4 regions of the Thioalkalivibrio sp. genome follow, and region 4 is predicted to be linked to each of the others. Evidence: predicted binding sites of a transcription regulator. Region 4 holds the regulator's gene; each other region holds the start of a gene.
The links. Region 4 encodes sigma-54, which starts transcription at its own class of promoters, with help from an activator protein. Its sites were predicted from a motif close to TGGCANGNTNCNTGCTT; they were not measured.
Positions count from the first base shown of each region.

Region 1: a site for sigma-54 is predicted at 1,821-1,837, ahead of glnA (glutamate--ammonia ligase). Genes of this name have one in related genera too.
Region 2: a site for sigma-54 is predicted at 2,396-2,412, ahead of flgA (flagellar basal body P-ring formation chaperone FlgA). Genes of this name have one in related genera too.
Region 3: a site for sigma-54 is predicted at 2,831-2,847, ahead of flgB (flagellar basal body rod protein FlgB). Genes of this name have one in related genera too.

Region 1 covers NZ_JAWLHP010000027.1:21,380-26,434, forward strand. The annotation lists gene glyQ (glycine--tRNA ligase subunit alpha) at 1-56, opposite strand, end outside; gene ACESMN_RS06980 (hypothetical protein) at 164-445, opposite strand; gene ACESMN_RS06985 (cation diffusion facilitator family transporter) at 520-1,743, shown strand; gene glnA (glutamate--ammonia ligase) at 1,941-3,350, shown strand; gene ACESMN_RS06995 (cold-shock protein) at 3,692-3,895, opposite strand; gene ACESMN_RS07000 (GNAT family N-acetyltransferase) at 4,217-5,055, shown strand, end outside.
Region 2 covers NZ_JAWLHP010000053.1:16,266-21,320, forward strand. The annotation lists gene flgK (flagellar hook-associated protein FlgK) at 1-1,177, shown strand, start outside; gene flgL (flagellar hook-associated protein FlgL) at 1,183-2,118, shown strand; gene flgA (flagellar basal body P-ring formation chaperone FlgA) at 2,497-3,219, shown strand; gene flgM (flagellar biosynthesis anti-sigma factor FlgM) at 3,517-3,831, shown strand; gene ACESMN_RS10690 (flagella synthesis protein FlgN) at 3,836-4,321, shown strand; gene ACESMN_RS10695 (flagellar brake protein) at 4,424-5,055, shown strand, end outside.
Region 3 covers NZ_JAWLHP010000053.1:5,635-10,689, forward strand. The annotation lists gene lon (endopeptidase La) at 1-885, shown strand, start outside; gene ACESMN_RS10600 (HU family DNA-binding protein) at 1,122-1,394, shown strand; tRNA gene ACESMN_RS10605 (tRNA-Val) at 1,437-1,512, shown strand; tRNA gene ACESMN_RS10610 (tRNA-Asp) at 1,533-1,609, shown strand; gene ACESMN_RS10615 (DUF2835 domain-containing protein) at 1,850-2,074, shown strand; gene ACESMN_RS10620 (hypothetical protein) at 2,085-2,405, opposite strand; gene flgB (flagellar basal body rod protein FlgB) at 2,882-3,286, shown strand; gene flgC (flagellar basal body rod protein FlgC) at 3,283-3,705, shown strand; gene ACESMN_RS10635 (flagellar hook assembly protein FlgD) at 3,718-4,392, shown strand; gene flgE (flagellar hook protein FlgE) at 4,443-5,055, shown strand, end outside.
Region 4 covers NZ_JAWLHP010000023.1:22,426-27,480, forward strand. The annotation lists gene lptC (LPS export ABC transporter periplasmic protein LptC) at 1-19, shown strand, start outside; gene lptA (lipopolysaccharide transport periplasmic protein LptA) at 16-519, shown strand; gene lptB (LPS export ABC transporter ATP-binding protein) at 516-1,292, shown strand; gene ACESMN_RS06160 (RNA polymerase factor sigma-54) at 1,482-2,867, shown strand; gene hpf (ribosome hibernation-promoting factor, HPF/YfiA family) at 2,901-3,230, shown strand; gene ACESMN_RS06170 (PTS sugar transporter subunit IIA) at 3,234-3,695, shown strand; gene hprK (HPr(Ser) kinase/phosphatase) at 3,688-4,653, shown strand; gene rapZ (RNase adapter RapZ) at 4,656-5,055, shown strand, end outside.

The DNA.
Region 1 (5,055 bases), on a different contig from region 4:
CAGTACTCCTGCAACTGCCTAATGAGATCCTGAAAGGTCACCCGGGACTGCCGCATGATGTGCCTGAATCGCAGGGAAAAGGCGGAAGTATAGCGGCCACGGCGGGTTTGCGGCCACTACCGTGCGCGCGGTCTCCCCGTGGATATCCGGTGGCCCCGCCGCTTCAGCGCGGCGCGCGGAATGGCAGGACCTGCGCGGATTGTGGGGTTGCCTGCAATCCGGCGGTGAAGTCGGTTACCAAGGCCTCGAACAGCAGGCGGCGAATCGCCGGCCGCTGCGCATCGCCAGGCGGTGCCGCGCGCAGTTCGTTGAGCGGGAGGCCCGTGGCGGCAAGGACGCGTCGGCAGGCGGGGCCGTTCCATTCCGCCATCACGCAGCCGGAGCCCCGGTCTACAATGCGCAGGGAAAGGGGCGGCGATTCCTGGTCGACCTCAAGAACGAGCATATGGGACTCCTGCCGGATCAGACCGGGGACACGAATATAGCAATGAGACGCATTCCTATTTACAAGGATAATCCTTGAGCAGGGTTTCCACAAGCGCAGCCGTGGCGTCACCCGAGGAGCGCTACCGGACCACGCGAGCGGCCACCCTCCTGGCCGGCGTGGTGAATCTGCTGCTGGCGACGACGCAGATCTTCACGGGGTGGCTGTTTCAGTCGCAGGCGCTGATCGCCGATGGCGCCCACACGCTGTCCGACCTGATCAGCGACAGCGTGGTCCTGTTCGCCGCGGGCAAGGCCTCGGCGTCGCCGGACCGGGACCATCCCTATGGCCATGGCCGCATCGAGACCCTCGCCACCATCGTGGTCGGTCTGCTCCTGGCCCTTGCGGCGCTCGGGATCGGCTGGACTGCCGGTCAGCGGCTGCTGGCCTGGGAGACGCTGACCGGCCCGGCACCGCCTGCGCTGATCTTCGCGGCGGTCGCGCTCGTGGCCAAGGAAGGACTCTACCAGTACCACGTGCGCGCGGCGCGGCGAATCCAGTCGGCACTGCTGCATGCGAACGCGTGGCATCACCGGACCGACGCGATCTCGTCGGTGGTCGTCTTCATCGGCATTGGCGGCGCCGTGGTCGGCTGGCCGTGGCTGGATGCCGTGGCGGCGCTGGTCGTGGCCCTGTTCATCCTGCACATGGCCTGGCAACTGATGTTCAGGAGTGCCGCCGAGCTGATCGACACCGCGCTGGAGCCGGAGCAGGTCGACGTGATCCAGCAGGCCATCGATAGCGTGCCCGGGGTCAAGGACGCACACATGCTGCGCACCCGCAAGCTGGGGAACGAGGCCGCGGCGGACGTACACATCCAGGTGGCTCCGCGGATCTCGGTGTCGGAGGGACACCAGATCGCCGACGAGGTCTACCGCGCGATCCGGGACAGCATGGGGACGCTGCGGGACGTGACCGTGCACGTGGACCCCGAAAACGACGAAGAGCAGTTGCGCAGCGTCGGCCTGCCGCTGCGGCCGGCAGTCACCGCGCACATCCGCCAGGCGTGGGAGGGATTGCCGGAGCTCGCGCTCATCGAGCAGGTGGCCCTGCACTACCTCGGTGGACGCGTCCACGTGACCCTCACCCTGCGCCTGGAGGACGACACCAGCGGCACCGAACTGAACCAACGCGCGGCGGAGCTTGCGGAGCTCGTGCATGCGCACCCGGGTCTTGAGGGTCAGCTCGGCGAAGTCCTGATCGTATTCCGGGCGCGCACCAGGAACGCGCAGACCGTCTCGCAATCCGCACCGGAATAGTGCAATCTGCGCCCGACAAGGGTGCAAAAGAGTGAGAGGCGGTCTGCGCGGGGAGAGATTCGGCGTGATGATCACGCTGGCACAAACCCTGCTTAAGACCCCGCGTGATGATGCGTGCCCGTTCGTGCGAGCGCCGGACGGGCGGCGCGGATACATCCCCATGAGATCAGTTCAAGTCAAGTGAAAGGAGAAAGTACATGTCCGCAGCCGACGTGCTGAAAACCATCCAGGAAAAGGAAGTCCAGTTCATCGATTTCCGTTTCACCGACAGCAAGGGCAAGGAACAGCACGTCACTGTCCCGGCCCACGAGATCAGCGAAGGCACCTTCGAGGACGGGAAGATGTTCGACGGTTCCTCGATCTCCGGCTGGAAGGGGATCAACGAATCGGACATGATCCTGATGCCGGATGCGGAGTCCGCGGTGCTGGACCCGTTCTTCGAGGATCTCACGATGAACCTCCGCTGCGACGTGGTCGAACCGGCCACGATGCAGGGCTACGACCGCTGCCCGCGCTCGCTCGCGAAGCGCGCCGAGGCCTACATGGCCTCGACCGGCATCGCCGACAGCGCACTCTTCGGCCCGGAGAACGAGTTCTTCGTGCTGGATGACGTCAAGTGGGGTGCGTCGCTGTCCGGCTCCTACTGCCAGGTGGATTCCAGCGAGGCCTCCTGGAACTCGGAGCGTGTCTACGACGACGGCAACATCGGACATCGCCCGACGGTGAAGGGTGGCTACTTCCCCGTTCCGCCGGTGGACAGCCTGCATGACATCCGGTCCACCATGTGTGAGGTTCTCAGCGAGATGGGCCTCCATACCGAGGTTCATCACCACGAGGTGGCGACCGCCGGTCAGTGCGAAATCGGCGTCGGTGCCGCGACCCTGACGCGCAAGGCGGACGAGGTCCAGATCCTCAAGTACGTGGTGCAGAATGTGGCCCATGCCCACGGCAAGACCGCTACCTTCATGCCCAAGCCGATCGTCGGGGACAACGGCTCCGGGATGCACGTGCACATGTCGATCTCGAAGGGCGGGTCGAATCTCTTCAGTGGTGACCTCTACGGGGGGCTTTCCGAGACCGCGCTGTACTACATCGGCGGCATCATCAAGCATGCGCGGGCGCTGAACGCCTTCACCAATGCCTCCACCAACAGCTACAAACGGCTGGTCCCGGGCTTCGAGGCGCCGGTGATGCTGGCGTACTCGGCCCGCAACCGCTCGGCCTCCATCCGCATCCCCTTCGTGATGAGTCCGAAGGCACGTCGCATCGAGGTGCGGTTCCCGGATTCCACCGCGAACCCCTATCTGGCCTTCGCGGCGATGCTGATGGCCGGCATTGACGGGATCCAGAACAAGATCCATCCCGGCGACGCGATGGACAAGAACCTGTATGACCTTCCGCCCGAAGAAGAGAAGAACATCCCGCAGGTCTGCGCCGCGCTCGACCAGGCGCTGGACCACCTCGACCAGGATCGTGCCTTCCTGACCGCTGGCGGTGTGTTCACCGACGACATGATCGATGCCTACATCAGCCTGAAGATGGAGGACGTGACCCAGTTGCGCATGACCACGCACCCGGTCGAGTTCGACATGTACTACAGCCTGTAAGCCTTCGTCGGCAGCAGGATGTCGTCGGCCGTGCCCCGGGAGATTCGGGGCACGGCCTTTTTATGTGGAAGAACCCCGGCGTATGCCTTCAGGGACCCGTAGACACGGAGGGCGGAAGGTGCGCTCATGGGCGCAGGGTGGACCGGATGTGGCGGGTCCACGATTCCGGCCGTATCGGTCTCTGGTGGGCGCGCCCTGTGCCCCGTTTCATGGTCGGGCTGGTGGCCGTCCGTCTGCAGGTCGCCCGCTTCGGGCGCGACCGCTATTTCCTGCACAAAAAAAGCCGCCCCGGAGGGCGGCTGATCCACGCGAGGGCTACCCCCCGACGCGGGCAGAGCTCCTTAGATGGCCTTCACCGCGCCGGCGGCGAGACCCTTCGGGGTCTGCTGAATCTCGAAAGAGACCTTCTGACCTTCCGCCAGGGTCTTGAAACCACTTCCGTCGATCGCGGAGAAATGGACGAACACGTCCTTGCCGCCATCATCGGGAGTGATGAACCCGAACCCCTTGCTCTCATTGAACCACTTCACTACACCAGTATTCACAACCATCAACCTCGTTACTTAGATATACACAAATGTGAGCGGCTCAATGACAACAGGTCACCGCAGCGACTGCCTGAACAGAAACTGTCGAGCTTCGTCGCCGGACGGCCTCTCACATGCCCGACTATACGCCTCGTGTGGCAAGAAAGCCAATGACTCTTTTGTTTCAGGCCGCCGCAGATTGCAAAGGGATCACGGGACGGCGCCATGTCGCCCCGGATCCCGCCCGAGCCTGTTCGGCCGGCAAGCGGTATGCGGCGCCGCCCGGCCATCGCGTGCGTTCCCGGCGATCTTCGCCTCGAGGCGGTACCATCGACGATCATGCATGCGAAGCCGCCGCAATCCGCCTGCACGCGGCAACTGATCGCGGTGCCCGACAGCCCGGGCACACGACGGCGGGTATCCGGCTGGATCAGGGATCTGGCGGCCCGGTCCAGCGTCGCGTGGCTGGGGGCTGGGGTGCCGTCCGGTGTGCCGGCGATTGCGCCGGCCCAGGCCGCGCACTGGCTCGGCAGGGAGTACGACGCACTGGTCTTCGAGGCCGGCGCCGATTTCCATCCGGATGCCCTCGCGATCGCCGCGGGCCTGCTGCGCGGCGGTGGAGTCCTGCTGCTGATCGCCGCGCAGGCCGCGTCCGGCCCGTTCGCCCGGCGCTTGCAGCGGTTCCTGACGGAACCGGCAGTGCACTGGCTGGGTTCCGGATCCGCGCTGCCCGCGCCTCTGCCGGTGCGGCCCGGGAAGCGGCCCCGCCTGAGCCCGGGGCAGCTGCGCGCGTTCCGGGAGATGCTTCCGCTGCCGGGGCACCCGGGACCGCTGAGCCTGGTGCTCACCGCACCGCGCGGGCGCGGCAAGTCCACGCTCCTCGGCGTCGTGCTCCGCCAGTGGCGCGCGGAGGGCGTGAAGGACGTCCGCGTCACCGCGCGCAGCCCTGCGTCCATCGGGTCGCTGCTCCGCGCGCTGGACCCCGATTCCGGAACCGACGGGCGGGGGCCGGTCCCCGACGCCGGTGTCTACACCGCTCCCGGCACGCTGCTGACGGGCGACCTGCGGCCGCGCGTGCTGGTCGTGGACGAGGCCGCGGCACTGCCGGTACACGTGCTGCTGGCGCTGGCGGCGCGCGCGCCGCGAACCGTCTTCTCGACGACCACCGCCGGCTTCGA
Region 2 (5,055 bases), on a different contig from region 4:
GCTGGTCAACGGCCAGATCGAGACCACCGTGGACGAGATCAACGGGATCTCGGAGTCGCTGGCCGAGGTGAATGCCGGCATCGTTGCGGCCACCGGCCGCGCCGGCGGTGCCGCCCCGAACGACCTGCTCGACCAGCGCGACCGGCTGGTGCGCGAACTGGCGGAACACGTGAACGTGACCACCGTGGCCCAGGACGACGGTGCGCTCAACGTCTTCGCGGGCAATGGCCAGAGCCTGGTGATCGGCAGCAACGCCTCCGAGCTCGTCGCCCGGCCACTGGGCGAGGATCCGTTGCAGGTCGATGTCGGCCTCGCGGGATCCGGCGGCGCGGTGGCGGACATCGGCCGGTTCATGACCGGCGGCCGTCTCGGCGCGCTGCTGGAGGTCCGCGGTTCCCTGCTGGACCGGGCGCAGAACGATCTCGGGCTGATCGCCCAGGGGCTGGCGCGGGAGTTCAATGCGCAGCACGCAGCGGGCCGGGACCTGAATGGGGAGCCGGGTGGACCCTTCTTCCTCGAGCCCGCAGTGGAGGTCCGGGGCAGCGGCTCCGGTGCGCTGCCCGCGGTGGCGATCGGCGACGTCGGTGAACTCACCGGCGACGACTACCGGCTGCGCTTCAACGGGGACCAGTGGGAGCTGCGAAACACCTCCAGCAACCGGGTGGTCGGCGAGTCGGATCCCGGTAATGAATTGGTGGTGGCGGGTCTGAGCATCGGTACCAGCGGACTGGATCAGGGCGAGAGCTTCCTGATCCGGCCCACGCGCACCGCCGCGGCGCAGATTGGCACCGCGATTGACGATCCCCGCGGTATCGCCGCGGCGGACGCGGGCGACGATGACACCGCGATTCCGGTCGGCGACAACACCAACGCGCTGAGGCTGGCCGGTCTGCAGGACGCCCGCTTCCTGTCCGGCGACACCGCCACCCTCGAGGGCTCCTACAACGCGATGATCGGCGAGGTGGGGACCCGGACCCGGCAGGCCGAGGTCTCCGCGCAGGCGCAGTCGCGTCTGCTCGACGAGGCCCGGAACCAGCGGGAATCGATCTCCGGCGTGAACCTGGACGAGGAGGCGGCCAACATGCTGCGCTACCAGCAGGCCTACCAGGCGGCCGCCCAGGTGATTGCCGTGAGCGGAACCCTCTTTGACACACTGCTCGGTGCGGTGAGGCGGTAACGGCGATGCGCGTATCCACAACCCAGGTCTTCCAGAACGGGCTCGACTCCATCCAGCGCAGCCAGCAGGACCTCTCCCGAACGCAGATGCAGCTCGGGTCCGGCCAGCGGATCCTGAGCCCGTCCGACGATCCCGGTGGCGCGGTGCAGTCGCTGCAGCTGACCAGCGCGGTCGAGAAGCTCGAGCAGTACGCGCGCAACAGCCTGTCGCTGGAGCAGCGGCTGCGCACCAGCGAGACCGTGGTGGGTTCGGTGGTGGACGGGCTGCAGCGCGTGCGCGAGCTGGTGGTGCAGGGCAACAATGGCAGCCAGACCAACGAGACCCGCGCGATGATCGCGGGCGAGATCCGCCAGGCGCGGGACGAACTCGTCCAGCTCGCGAATACCCGCGACGCGAATGGCGAATACCTGTTCGCCGGGCTGAGTTCGTGGACGCGTCCCTTCGAGGTCGACGCAGACGGGAACGTGGCGTACCAGGGCGACGACGGTCAGCGCGCGGTGCAGATCAGCCCGGCGCGCACCGTGCCGGTCGGCGACTCCGGTGAGCGGGTCTTCGTGGATGTTCCGAATGACGAAGGGGACCTGCAGCCCCTGTTCGAGACCTACACCCGGATCGTCGAGGCCCTGGAGGCCCCGGTCAGCGACCAGGAGGGCCGCGAGGGCCTGAACGACGCGATGGCACGCGGCCTCGGTGACCTCGACCAGGCCCTCGGGCACCTGCTGGAGGTCCGCACCGACCTCGGCGGGCGCATGAAGACCGTGGAGACCCAGAACCGGATCAACGAGGACCAGCTGCTGCAGGTCCGGACCGCGCTGTCCGAGACCCGCGACCTCGACTACGCCGAGGCCATCAGCCGCTTCAACCTGCAGCAGACCGCGCTGCAGGCGGCCCAGCAGACCTTCGTGCAGGTGCAGCGGCTGTCGCTGTTCAACTTCCTCTAGTGGGCCATGCGGAAAGTTCGGTGACTATGGAGCACAGCCAGAAGGGCCGGAGCAAGGCGGGCAAGTGCAGGAATAGTGGGCCTATTTCAAACTTGCCCAACGCAGCGCCGGCGCTTCTGGCGAAGCGATCTGGTACCGAACTTTCCGCATGGCCCACTAGTCTGTTTCACCCGTCATCGCGAGGAGCGAGGCGACGTGGCGATCCATAGGGCATGGATTTCGAACATGCCGGCTGGATTGCTCGCTGCGGGCCAGATGGACCCCGCGGTCGCTCCGATGGCACGTCGGTTGCATAAAACTCCAGTAGGGACCGGTCCCGCCAGAAATCCGACGGGCGGGGACCGGCCAAACGCATCGAGATGAACCGGAGACGGCCCGATGGGGTATCGGCGCAGGCACAATCTCAGGACCGGGCGGCTGCTGGCGGCCCTCCTGCTGCTGGCCGGCAGTGGGGCCGCGGCCGAGGAGCCGCAGCAGAACATCCTGGCGGCGGCCACGGCCTTCATGGAGGCGACTGCCGCCGAGGCCCATGGCGCGGGCTTCGAGGTCTCGGTGACCGCGGGTCCGCTCGACGACCGGCTGCGCTTGCGCGCCTGCGAGGAGGGGCTCGAGGCCTTCACCGCACCGGGCACCCGCACCGCGGGCAACACCACGGTCGGCGTGCGCTGCCATGGCCCGGTGTCCTGGACGCTGTACGTGCCGGTTCAGATCGAGGTCCACGGCGAGGTGGTCGTGCTCGGCCAGCCGCTGCCCCGGGGAAGCGTGCTGCAGCCCGCCCACCTGCGGCTGGAGAGGCGGGACGTCGGCCGGCTCGGTAATGGCTACCTCGGTAATCTGGAAGAGGCCCGGGACATGGTGCTGCGCCGCGCGCTGCAGGCCGGGACGGTGCTGACGCCGCAGATGGTGGAACCGCCGCGCCTGGTCGAGCGTGGCCAGCGCGTGCTGCTGCTGGCCGAGACGGGCCCGGTGGCGGTGCGGGTCCAGGCGGAGGCACTGGGCGACGGGGCGCTGGGCGAGCGGGTCCGGGTGCGCAACCTGTCGTCGGAGAAGATCATCGAGGCGCGGGTACTGTCTCATGGGGTGGTGGGTGTTAGCATGTAGCCGAACGCCCTGCGCGGGCTGGGCGGCGCCATCGCCGGGTCTCCGCGCTAACGGTCATCGCGGGCGGCCACCACCCCTGACCATGAAAGAGGACCGTAGGGTGGGCAAAACGAAGTGTGTCCACCACAGACCGACACGGCCGGGATGGCCGGGATGGTGGGCCCGCTGCGCTTGGCCCACCCTACGCCCAATCGCGGCCCGCGACGGGGGTAGAGAGGAGTTTCACGCTAAGGATTTGCGGCCCGCGGCCGATACAGGGTCCAGCAGAGGTCGGAGCATAGGCCCGAGGAATCAAAGATGACAATCGATATCAAGAACAACCTGACGCCAACCCAGCCCCGCACGACGGGCGAGGGCCGCAGTGTCGCGGAGAACGCCGGGGTGCGCAGCGGCGGCGCGGAGCCGGGCAGGGACGAGGGTGGCAGCGGTGATCGCGTGACCCTGACCGACACCGCGCGCCGGCTGAGCGACCTGACCCGCAGCGTGAGCGAGCAGCCGGCGGTCAACACCCAGCGCGTGGAGCAGATCCGGGCGGCGATCGATCAGGGTCGCTACGAGATCAATGCCGAGCGCATCGCCGATCGCCTGATCGCGATGGAAAAGGTCCGCTGATCCGATGGCCGACACCGGCGCAGCGGCTGACCGGCTGCACGAACTGCTGAACCGGGCGGTGCGCGAGTCCGTGCTGCTGGAGGCGGCGCTCGAGCGCGAGACGCGGTCCCTGTCCACCCACGATGTGGATGCGCTGCAGCAGGCGGTGAACGCCAAGCACCAGGCGGTGCAGGGCCTCGAAGAAGTCTCGCGGGAACAGGCGGCCCTGCTGCACTCGGGCGGCTTTGCCGCGGACACGCCGGGCATGGAGGCCTGCCTGCGGGCCTGGGACCTGGAAGGGCGCATCCGGCCCCTCTGGGAACGGCTCCAGGATTCGATGGAGCGCTGCCGACGCCACAACCAGATCAACGGTGGCCTGGTCCAGACCCAGCAGCACCAGGTCCAGCAGGCGTTGCACATCCTCCGCGGCGAAGACACGCGCACCGAGCTCTACGATCCCCGCGGCCGAACCGTGGCGAGCAGTGCGCCCCGCTCGATCTCACAGGCCTGACCGCTTGCCCTCCGGGCCCTCGTCCCGGCGCCGGCTGCCGCCGGCCGTCCTGCCCCCTTCCCGCCTGCGCATGCCCCCTGCCGCCTGCGCGGGACAACGGTGATGGGCCCGGCGGAACCCGCGGACTTCGGCCGATTCGAGAGCCGGCCCAATCGGGAACTGATCACCGACCCGGCGCGCGTGCACCGGATGCTGCAGAGCCTGTGGGAGCGGCGGGTGCTGCTGAGCGCGAAGCCGGAGGGCGACGAGGACTGGTACTCCACCGCCATCCTCGATGTGAACCGGGCGGTGGGCATCTTCGTGCTGGACGAGCTGGCCCCGGACAGGGGACACCGGCGCGTGGCCATCGGCACCCGGCTGCGCGTGATGGGGGTGCTCGGCGGCGTGCCCACCCGCTTCACCGCGGAAGTGGCGGATGTCGCGGTGCAGGACGACATCGCCTTCTACCGCGTTGCGATGCCGCTGGAGGTGGAATACCTGCAGCGCCGCGCCTTCTTCCGGGCCTACGTGCCGCGCAGCCTGGAACTGCGGGTGCAGCTGGTGCTGGAGGAGGAGCGCCTCGAGGTCACCGGCCGCCTGCTGGACGTCTCGCTCGGCGGCTTCGGGGTGCAGCTCGCCCCGGACTGCCCGCTGTCACCGCTGGACGTCGTCGCGGTGCGCAGGTTGGACCTGCCCGAGGGACAGACAGTCCGCTGTACCGCCGAGATCCGCTACATGCAGCAGGAGCACGCCCA
Region 3 (5,055 bases), on a different contig from region 4:
AAGGCGAACGGCCTGTCCGACGACGAGATCCAGATCGGCGATCCGGCGGTGCGTGACATCGTGCGCTACTACACCCGTGAGGCGGGCGTGCGCGCGCTGGAGCGGGAGATCGCGAAGATCTGCCGCAAGGTGGTGAAGCAGCGCCTGCTGGGCAAGGACAAGGCGAAGACCACGCAGGTCACGCCGAAGACCCTGCAGCGCTACCTCGGGGTCCGGCGCTTCCGCTTCGGGCTCGCGGAGGAGAACGACCAGATCGGACAGGTGACCGGCCTGGCGTGGACCGAGGTCGGCGGCGAACTGCTGACGATCGAGTCCTCGGTGGTGCCCGGCAAGGGCAAGACCCTGCAGACCGGCAAGCTCGGCGATGTGATGCAGGAGTCGATCCATGCCGCCCTCACCGTGGTGCGCAGCCGCGCGGACGCGCTCGGTCTGCCGGAGAACTTCCACGAGAAGTCCGACCTGCACATCCATGTGCCGGAGGGCGCCACGCCGAAGGACGGCCCCAGTGCCGGCATCGGGATGTGCACGGCGATCGTCTCGGCGCTCACCGGCATCCCGGTGCGCGCCGACGTGGCGATGACGGGCGAGATCACCCTTCGGGGCCAGGTCCTGCCGATCGGGGGGCTGAAGGAAAAGCTCCTGGCGGCGCACCGGGGCGGCATCCGGGTCGTGCTCATTCCCGAGGAGAACGAGAAGGACCTGGTCGATATTCCCAAGAATATCAAGGCGAAGCTGGACATCCGTCCGGTGCGCTGGATCGACGAGGTGCTGTCGGTGGCCCTGACCCAGATGCCGGAGGCAGTGAACAGCGAGCCCTCGCCGAAGGTGCCCGAGGTGACCAAGCGCGGCGGCGAGTCCCGGCGCAGGAACGTGCGCCACCACTGAAAGACGCGGCAAACCGTGTAAAAATCGGCCTCAGACGTCTATGATTCGTTTGCGGCCGATTTTTTTGCGCCCAACAGTGCCTGCGGTGGCGCGCTTGCCATCTCCAGGCCGCAATACAAGAATAGGGGAGCAACGACACACTGTTACCGGGCGGCATCGGGTGGGTTTTGCCGTCCCATCCCTGACTGGCCGTCGTCTGCTTGCGAATACAACATGCATAAAAAGGAATCCTGCGCATGAACAAGTCCGAACTGATCGAAGCCATTGCCGAAGAAGCTGATGTACCGAAGGCCCAGGCGGGCCGGGTGATTGATGCCATGACGAGCGTCGTGGGGGATGCCCTCTCCGAGGGCCAGCAGGTGTCCATGGTGGGCTTTGGCACCTTCATGGTTCGTGAGCGCCCGGCGCGGAGCGGTCGCAACCCCCGTACCGGCGAGACGATCCAGATCGCGGCCTCGAAGACCCCGTCCTTCAAGGCTGGCAAAGCCCTGAAGGATCGCGTAAACTAGAGGGCTTTCCCAGGTTGCTCAGCTCAAGGTTGATCAACTTAGGGGTGCTTAGCTCAGCTGGTAGAGCGTCGCCCTTACAAGGCGAATGTCGGCGGTTCGATCCCGTCAGCACCCACCAGAGAGAATCTTCCCAGATCCGGAGCGGTAGTTCAGTTGGTTAGAATACCGGCCTGTCACGCCGGGGGTCGCGGGTTCGAGTCCCGTCCGCTCCGCCACATCATCTGCAAGGGCACCCTCCGGGGTGCCTTTTTGCTGTCAGGTCCCGAATTTCCCCGGCACGCCCTGCCGCGATGCGCAGGGCCGCCGGGTCGGTCAGTGGCCATGCGGAGAAGGCGCATGGGCACATCGCCGGACCGGCCGAGTGATCCCGCTGCGCTGCCCCCGGCGCTCGGGCTCCGGGGCGCCGGGCCCGCCTCCCGGCAGGCGGGCGGGCGCGGGGAGGCAGCGCGCGGACCATGAGGGAATTCCGGCTGCGGCTCTCGATTTCCCCCGCCGAGATGATGCTCTATTACCGCGGGGACGCCAGCGTCTTGCTGGCAACGGCCCGGGACGGCACCAGCGTCCAGATGCCGGCACGCCTGCTGCGGCCGCACGTGACCGCGCAGGGCGTGAGCGGAGAGTTCCTGCTGCGCTGCGACGATCGCAACCGCTTCCTGAGCCTGGAACGGATCGCCGACTGACGCCGGGGCCTCAGGCGTCCCAGGGCAGCCGCGCGAGGTCGGCCCGGGTGTAGAAATGCTCGTGGCGCATGAAGCCGGCGACGATACCGTCCTTCAGCTCGGTGATGCGCCCGGCCTCGTCGCGTTCGATCACCCAGTGGTCCGGCAGGTTCTCCAGCAGGTGCACCGAGGCCAGCTTGCCGTCCTCGTTCACCGACAGATGAACCTCCTGGGTCTCCAGGTCGCGGAAGGCCGGCAGGAAACCCAGCAGCGCGGCGCCAGCCGTCATTTCGGGGATCTCGTGATACGCGGGAAGGGTCGAGACGGCGGCGGGCAGTTGGCGTTCTTCCATGGTTCCTCTCCATGTCAGCGTGGCTGTCTGGGCTACGTGGGGCTTGGCGGCGCTGTCCCGGGAAACTTGAGTCGCCGGTCGGGAGGACGGGAGGGGTACCGCCCTGCGGACGCCCGCGCCTGCCGATGCGCTCCGCTGCGGCAAGGCCTTGCCGCAGGGGCCGGCATGGCGGGGCATGAACCTGCCGCAACGGAGGGTCCCGGGCGGGCAGAGGAGGCAAACACCGCAAGGGGACAGATTCATGAATCTATCCCCGTTCCTCGAATCTGTCCCCGTTCCTCCCCCCGTTCTTGCACGCCCCGCAGGCGTCAAGACTTCGTTGCCGCAGCGGGGTGCCCGGCCCGAAGTGGCGGAATCTTGCCGCCTCGGCGCCGTGTTGTCGTGCGTGGATAACGCAAGCTACTGAAATCCGGGTTTTTAATAATTGGCACATGCTTTGCTTCTGATTCGGCAGACTCGCTATGAGGTGTTGTGCCATGGCCCTTTCCTTCGACAAGGCCCTCGGAATCCACGCGGAAGCGCTGCAGGTGCGCTCCCGCCGGCTGGAAGTGCTGGCGTCGAATCTCGCGAACGCGGACACCCCGAACTACAAGGCGCGGGACATCGACTTCCGGGCCGCGCTGGGAGACGTGCAGCAGGGCCAGGGCCTGGCGATTCGGCGTACCCACGCAGCGCACATTTCCACGGGCGCGGCGGGGCATGGGATGGAACCGCAGTACCGTGTCCCCAGCCAGCCGTCGCTGGACGGCAATACGGTGGATCCGCAGCTCGAACAGGCCGCGTTTTCCCAGAATGCGGTGCAGTACCAGGCGAGTCTGGACTTCCTGAACGCGCGCTTCCGCGGTCTCCGCAACGCCCTGGGTGGAGGTAACAATCAATGAGCAACCTGTTCAAACTCTTTGAGGTCTCGGGCTCGGCGCTCAGCGCCCAGTCGGTCCGTCTCAATACGGTGGCCAGCAACATGGCCAATGCCCAGGTCACGAGCGGGACCCCGGACCAGGCCTACCGGGCCAGGCACCCGGTCTTCGAATCGGTACTGCAGGACATCGGGGGGGGCAATGGCACCGCCTCCGTGCAGGTCGCCGGCGTTCTCGAGAGCCAGGCCGAGCCTCGGGCCGAGTATGCGCCCCAGCACCCGCTCGCCGACGAAGAGGGCTACGTGTACAAGCCCAACGTGAACGTGGTGGAGGAGATGGCCAACATGATCTCCGCGTCGCGTTCCTACCAGAACAACGTCGAGGTGATGAACACCACCCGGCAGCTGCTGCTGCGCACGCTGCAGCTGGGGCAACAACAGTGAGCGGGGTGAGTGATGAGCGCGATTGACAACGATCTGCTGGCAAATCTGGGACTCACCCGGGAGCCGTCGCCCGCGGAGAAGGGCAAGGACCGGCTCGGCCAGGGCGATTTCCTGGAGCTGATGACCACCCAGCTGGAGAACCAGGACCCGTTCCAGCCGATGGAGAGCGGCGAATTCCTTGGCCAGCTGGCGCAGTTCGGCACGGTCTCGGGCATCGAGGACCTGCAGAAATCGTTTCAGGACCTGACCGGGTCGGTCTACTCCGGGCAGGCCCTGCAGGCGGCCGGTCTGGTGGATCGCGAGGTGATGGTCCCGGTGGAGATGTCGATCGTCGATCCGGCACAGGGCCAGTGGGGCGCGGCCGAGCTGCCGTCCTCCACCAGCGATCTGGTGGTCGGCGTCTACGACGCCAGCGGTGCACTCGTGCGCCGCATGGCGCTGGGGCCGCAGGAGGCGGGTCTGACCGAGTTCCGGTGGGACGGCCGCGACGAGTCCGGCGAGGTCGCCCCTGCGGGCGTCTACGAATTCCGCGCCGAGACCCGGGACGCGGGCCGCACCGAGGCGCTGGAGATGTTCCTCGCGTCCCGGGTCGAGAGCGTCTCGCTGGGCAACCGGGACGGCTCGCTGACGCTCACGGTCCAGGGCCTGGGCGAGATCGACTTTTCCAAGGTACGACGTATCGGCTGACGGGGTCCGCGGGACCTCCGTTCCATCGCGCATTGCACAGGAGACAGGACATGTCATTTCGTACAGCACTGAGCGGCCTGAACGCCGCATCCGCGGACCTTCGCACCACCGGCAACAACATCGCCAACTCGGGCACGGTGGGCTTCAAGGAATCCCGGGCCGAGTTCGCCGACGTCTTCGCGGTGTCCCAGGGCGGCGTCAGCAAGACCGCGGTCGGCTCCGGTGTGCGTCTGTCCGCGGTGAACCAGCAGTTCACCCAGGGCAACATTGACTCCACCGGCAAGAACCTGGACATGGCGATCAGCGGGGACGGGTTCTTCATCCTCAACGACGCCGGGACACCGGCCTACACGCGTGCCGGCAACTTCGAGGTGGACCGCAACGGCAACGTGGTGAACAACCAGGGGCATCGCCTCCAGGTCTATCCGCAGCAGGGCGAGGCCCTGGATTCCTTCGATCTCTCCAGCATGGAAGACCTGAGACTGGACACCTCCGAGGCGCCGCCGCGCGCTACCGAACGGGTCGAGGCCCAGCTCAATCTGCCGTCGGGAGCCGAACCCCCGACCAGCCCCTTTGCCATCGACGACCCGACGAGCTTCAACCATTCGACGACGGTGACCGCGTACGATTCGCTGGGTCAGTCCCAGGAGGCCACGCTCTATT
Region 4 (5,055 bases):
AGAGGAAGATCCGCAATGAACCAACGGACATTGCCGCTGCGCATCGCCGCCGGCGCGCTGCGTGGCCTGCTTCTGGCCTGCCTGCCTGCGATCCTCGCCGCCCAGACGCCGACGCTGCCGGTGCAGATCACCGCCGACAGCGCCGAGATGGACGAACGGCGCGGAATCGGCACCTACACCGGCGACGTCGTCGTCACCCACGGTGACATGACGCTGTGGGCGGACCGTATCGTGATCCACGCTCCGGACCGGCGCCCGACCCGAATGGAGGCCCAGGGCAAGCCGGTGCGCGCAGAGGCGCCCGACGCCGACAACCAGCCGCGGGTCGCGACATCCCTGGAGATGGAATATCACCTCGAAGACGAGGTGCTGGTGCTGCTGGGCGAGGCGCGGGTGCAGACCTTGACGGAGGACGCACGCGGCGAGCGGATCCGTTACGACCTCGCACAGGATGTCATCCGCATCGAAGGCACGCCGGAAGAGCGCGTCCGGATCACCATCCAGCCGGAAGCCGAATGACGGCCGCCGCGGATCCCAGCGGCACGGCCCGCGCGGAGCCGGCCCCGGATGATCGTCTGGTGGGCATCGCGCTGACCAAACGCTACGGCACGCGCACGGTGCTGGACGGGGCCGACGTCGACGTCGCCCGGGGCGAGGTGGTCGGTCTGCTGGGACCGAACGGTGCCGGCAAGACCACCTGCTTCTACATCCTGGTGGGACTGATACAGGCGGACGCGGGCCGCATCATGCTGGCCGGCCGCGAGCTCACGCGCGCGCCGGTCCATCTGCGCGCGCGACTCGGAATCGGTTACCTGCCCCAGGAGGCATCGATCTTCCGCCGTCTGACGGTCTGGCAGAACCTGCAGGCCGTGCTCGAGTTGCGCCGGGACCTCGATGCGGCCGGACGCCGGGAGATCGGGGACGCACTGATCGAGGAATTCCAGCTGAATACGGTGCGCGACAGCGCGGGGATCGCGCTGTCCGGCGGCGAGCGGCGGCGCGCCGAGATTGCCCGCGCGCTGGCGGGCAACCCGCAGTTCGTCTGCCTCGACGAACCGTTCGCGGGCGTGGACCCGATCTCGGTGGTGGAGATTCAGGAGGTGATCGCCCACCTGAAACAACGGGGCATCGGGGTGCTGATCTCGGACCACAACGTGCGCGAGACACTGGGCATCTGTGACCGGGCCTACATCCTCAGCGAGGGCCGCCTGCTCAGCGAGGGGACGCCACCCGAGCTGCTCGCCGACCAGCGCGTGCGGACGGTTTATCTCGGTGAGCATTTCCGTCTCTGATGCATGCCATCCGCGCCGTAGCCCCCGGCAGGGGCGGCCCGCCTCCGGCCGCGCGCCGTGGCCCTGCACCAAAAGGCTGCAAAAAACCGGGCACAGGCAGTAACATGAAGTCATGATGAATCATTTCGCGTCCCTGCCCGCCGCATGCTGAAGTCTTCGCTCAATCTGCAGCTCGGTCAGCACCTGACCATGACCCCGCAGCTGCAGCAGGCCATCCGCCTCCTGCAGCTGTCGACGATCGAACTGCAGCTGGAAGTGCAGCAGGCGCTCGAGAGCAATCCGATGCTCGAGCTCGCCGAGGACACGCCCCCCGAAGAGGCGTCCGGTGAGCCAGCCGAGGCCCAGCCGGAAGCGGAACCCGCCGACAACAGCCCGGACACGGAGGCATCCGCCGAGGACTGGGGTGACGAGCCGTACGCCCAGGGCCCGGGCTCGCAGGGCGTCGGGGTCGATGACCGCGACCCCTTCGAGAACCAGGCGGGCAGCGAGGGTGGCCTGCACGAGCACCTGCTGTGGCAGCTGCACCTGGGCCCGCTGAACGAACAGGACCGGCACATCGGGGCGACGCTGATCGACAGCATCAACGCGGACGGCTACCTCGAGACCGACCTCGAGACCCTTCAGGAAATCCTTGGGGGCGAGGAGACCGTCGGCCTCGACGAAATCGAGGCGGTCCTGCACTGGATCCAGCAGTGCGATCCGGTCGGCGTCGGTGCGCGCGATCTACGCGAGTGTCTGTTGCTCCAGCTGCGCGTGCTGCCGGAGGGCACGCCGCTGCGCGACACCGCCCTTCGGGTGATCGATGCGGGAATGGAGAGTCTCGGCAGGCATGACTTCCGCACGCTCCAGCGGGAACTCGGGCTGGACGAGACGACCCTCGCGCGCGCGATGGAGCTCGTCCGCACGCTGAATCCGCGGCCCGGCAGCCAGATCAGCGACCAGGCGCCGGAATACGTGACCCCGGACGTCTATGTGCGCCGGGACCGCGAGGGCTGGCGGGTCGACCTGAACCCGGAGATCGCGCCGCGCATCCGGATCAACAGCCTCTACGCGGGCATGGTCCGGAGGGTCAGTGATGCGCGCGACAGCGCCTTCATGCGCAATCAGCTGCAGGAGGCGCGCTGGTTCCTGAAGAGCCTGCACAGCCGCAACGAGACCCTGCTGCGCGTGGCGCGGGCGATCGTGGACCGGCAGACCGGATTCCTCGAGAAGGGCGAGGTGGCGATGCAGCCGCTGATCCTGCGCGATATTGCCGAGGCGCTGGACCTGCACGAATCGACCATCTCGCGGGTGACGACCCAGAAATTCATGCATACCCCGCGCGGCGTGTTCGAGTTCAAGTACTTCTTCTCCAGCCACGTGGGCACCAGCGACGGCGGTGAATGTTCCGCCACCGCGATCCGTGCGATGATCCGCAAACTGATCAGCGAGGAACCGCCCAACCGGCCCATGAGCGACTCCCGACTCGCCCAGGTCCTCTCCGACCGAGGCATCAACGTGGCCCGGCGCACCGTGGCCAAATACCGCGAGGCGATGAACCTGCCGCCGTCCAGCGAACGCCGGCAGCTGCTCTGAACCTCGCGGCCCACCAATGCAAGGAGTTTGAGTATGCAGATCAATCTGACCGGTCATCACGTCGACATCACCGATCCACTGCGTGACTACGTTCAGGACAAGTTCGGTCGCCTGGAACGGCACTTCGACCAGGTGATCGACATCCATGTCGTGCTCACGGTGGAGAAGAACCATAACAAGGCGGAGGCCAACCTTCAGGTCAGCGGCAACCACATCCATGCCTATGCGACGCACGCGGACATGTACGCCGCGATCGACGGCCTGATCGACAAGACCGACCGGCAGCTGATCAAGCACAAGGAGAAGATAAAGGATCATCACCGCGCCGAAGGCGTGCAGCTCAACCGACAGCAAATCGCCTGAGCAATGCAGATTGCCGATCTTGTCCGGGAGGACCGGGTTTGCCTGGACGCCGACATCACCAGCAAGAAACGCGCGCTGGAACGGCTCGGTGAACTCCTGGCCAGGGGTGACGCCGTTCCCTCGGCCAGCCTGATCTTCGATGCCCTCTCGGCACGGGAGCGGCTCGGCTCCACCGGTCTCGGCCATGGCGTGGCCATTCCCCACGGGCGCATGGCCGAGATCGACAACCCCAGAGTCGCGGTGCTGCGGCTGGAGCAGGGTGTGGACTTCGAGGCCATCGACCATGAACCGGTCGACATCCTGATCGCGCTGATCGTGCCGGAGGAATCCACCGGCGAACACCTGGATCTGCTGGCGCAGCTGGCACGCGTCCTGTCCCAGCCCGACAATATCGCCGCGCTCCGGCGCAGCGCCGACACCCCCGCCCTGCACCTGGCCGCCCGCACCGCCTTCCGCGATGGCTGAAAGCCTCAGTCTCGCCGAGCTGGTCGCCGCCCTCGGGCCGCGCACCGGGCTGGTGTACGTCCATGGCGAGGCCGAAGCGCACGACCGGATCCTGCACGAGGCAGACGACGCCGATCTGCCGATGGCCGGTCACTTCAACATGATCCGGCCCAACCGCATCCAGGTGATTGGCGATCTCGAGGCCCGCCATATCGAGACGCTGAAACCGGCCGAGCACGAGTGCCTGATCCTGGATCTCGCCGCGACCGGCACGGTGGCCGTGGTCTTCGCCGAGGGCACCTGCCCGTTCGAGAGCCTGCCGCCGAAGTGCGGAAATCCCCTGCCCGCGGTCCTCTGCACGCATATCGGAAGCCACGAGCTGATCGGACTGCTGCGCTATTTTCTTCAGCACCGGCTGGCGCGCTCCGTGGTCCGCCACGGCGTTTTCATGGAGATCCTCGGGGCCGGCGTGCTGATCAGCGGCGAATCCAGCGTCGGGAAGAGCGAGGTCGCACTGGAACTCGTGAGCCGCGGCCATCGGCTGATCGCCGACGATGCCCCGGAGTTCGCCCGCATCGCACCGGACATCATCCGTGGCACCTGCCCCCCGCTGCTGCGCGACCTGCTGGAGGTGCGCGGTCTCGGGGTCCTGAACATCCGGGCGATGTACGGAGATTCCGCGATCAAGCGCGGCAAGTACCTGCGCCTGATCATCGACCTGCGCGACTGGGACCAGCACACCACCCTGCCGGACGACCGCATGAACGGCTGCCGCGGAGAGGAGGATGTGCTCGGCCTGAGGATCCCGGTCGTCAGCCTTCCGGTCGCCCCGGGACGCAACATCGCGGTGATGATCGAGGCGGCGGTCCGTGCCCATCTGCTGCGGCTGCAGGGATACGCGGCCGGGGACGATCTGCGCACGCGGCTGCGCAACCGTCTGGAGTCGGAACCCGCGGCCGCGCAAGGGAACCAGGGCTGACCATGCGGCTGCTGCTGCTCAGCGGCCTCTCCGGCTCGGGCAAGACGGTGGCCCTGCACACGCTCGAGGACGAGGGCTTCTTCTGCGTCGACAATCTGCCCCTGAACCTGCTGAACGACCTGATCCAGGAGCTGCGTACCGGAAGCCACCGCAACGATGGCAGGGTGGCGGTCGGGGTGGACGTGCGCAGTGGCCGCGACGCGCTGCAGGGCCTGCCGGAGAATCTGGCGAGACTGCGCCAACAGGGGCTGCAGGTGGAGGTCGTCTTCCTGCACGCGTCGGACCAGGCGCTGTTGCGCCGCTATCACCACACGCGACGCCGGCACCCGCTGGCGCGCAAAGGCGTGCCGCTGGTCGAGGGCCTGGCACTGGAACGGGAGTGGCTCGGGCCGATCGCCGCGA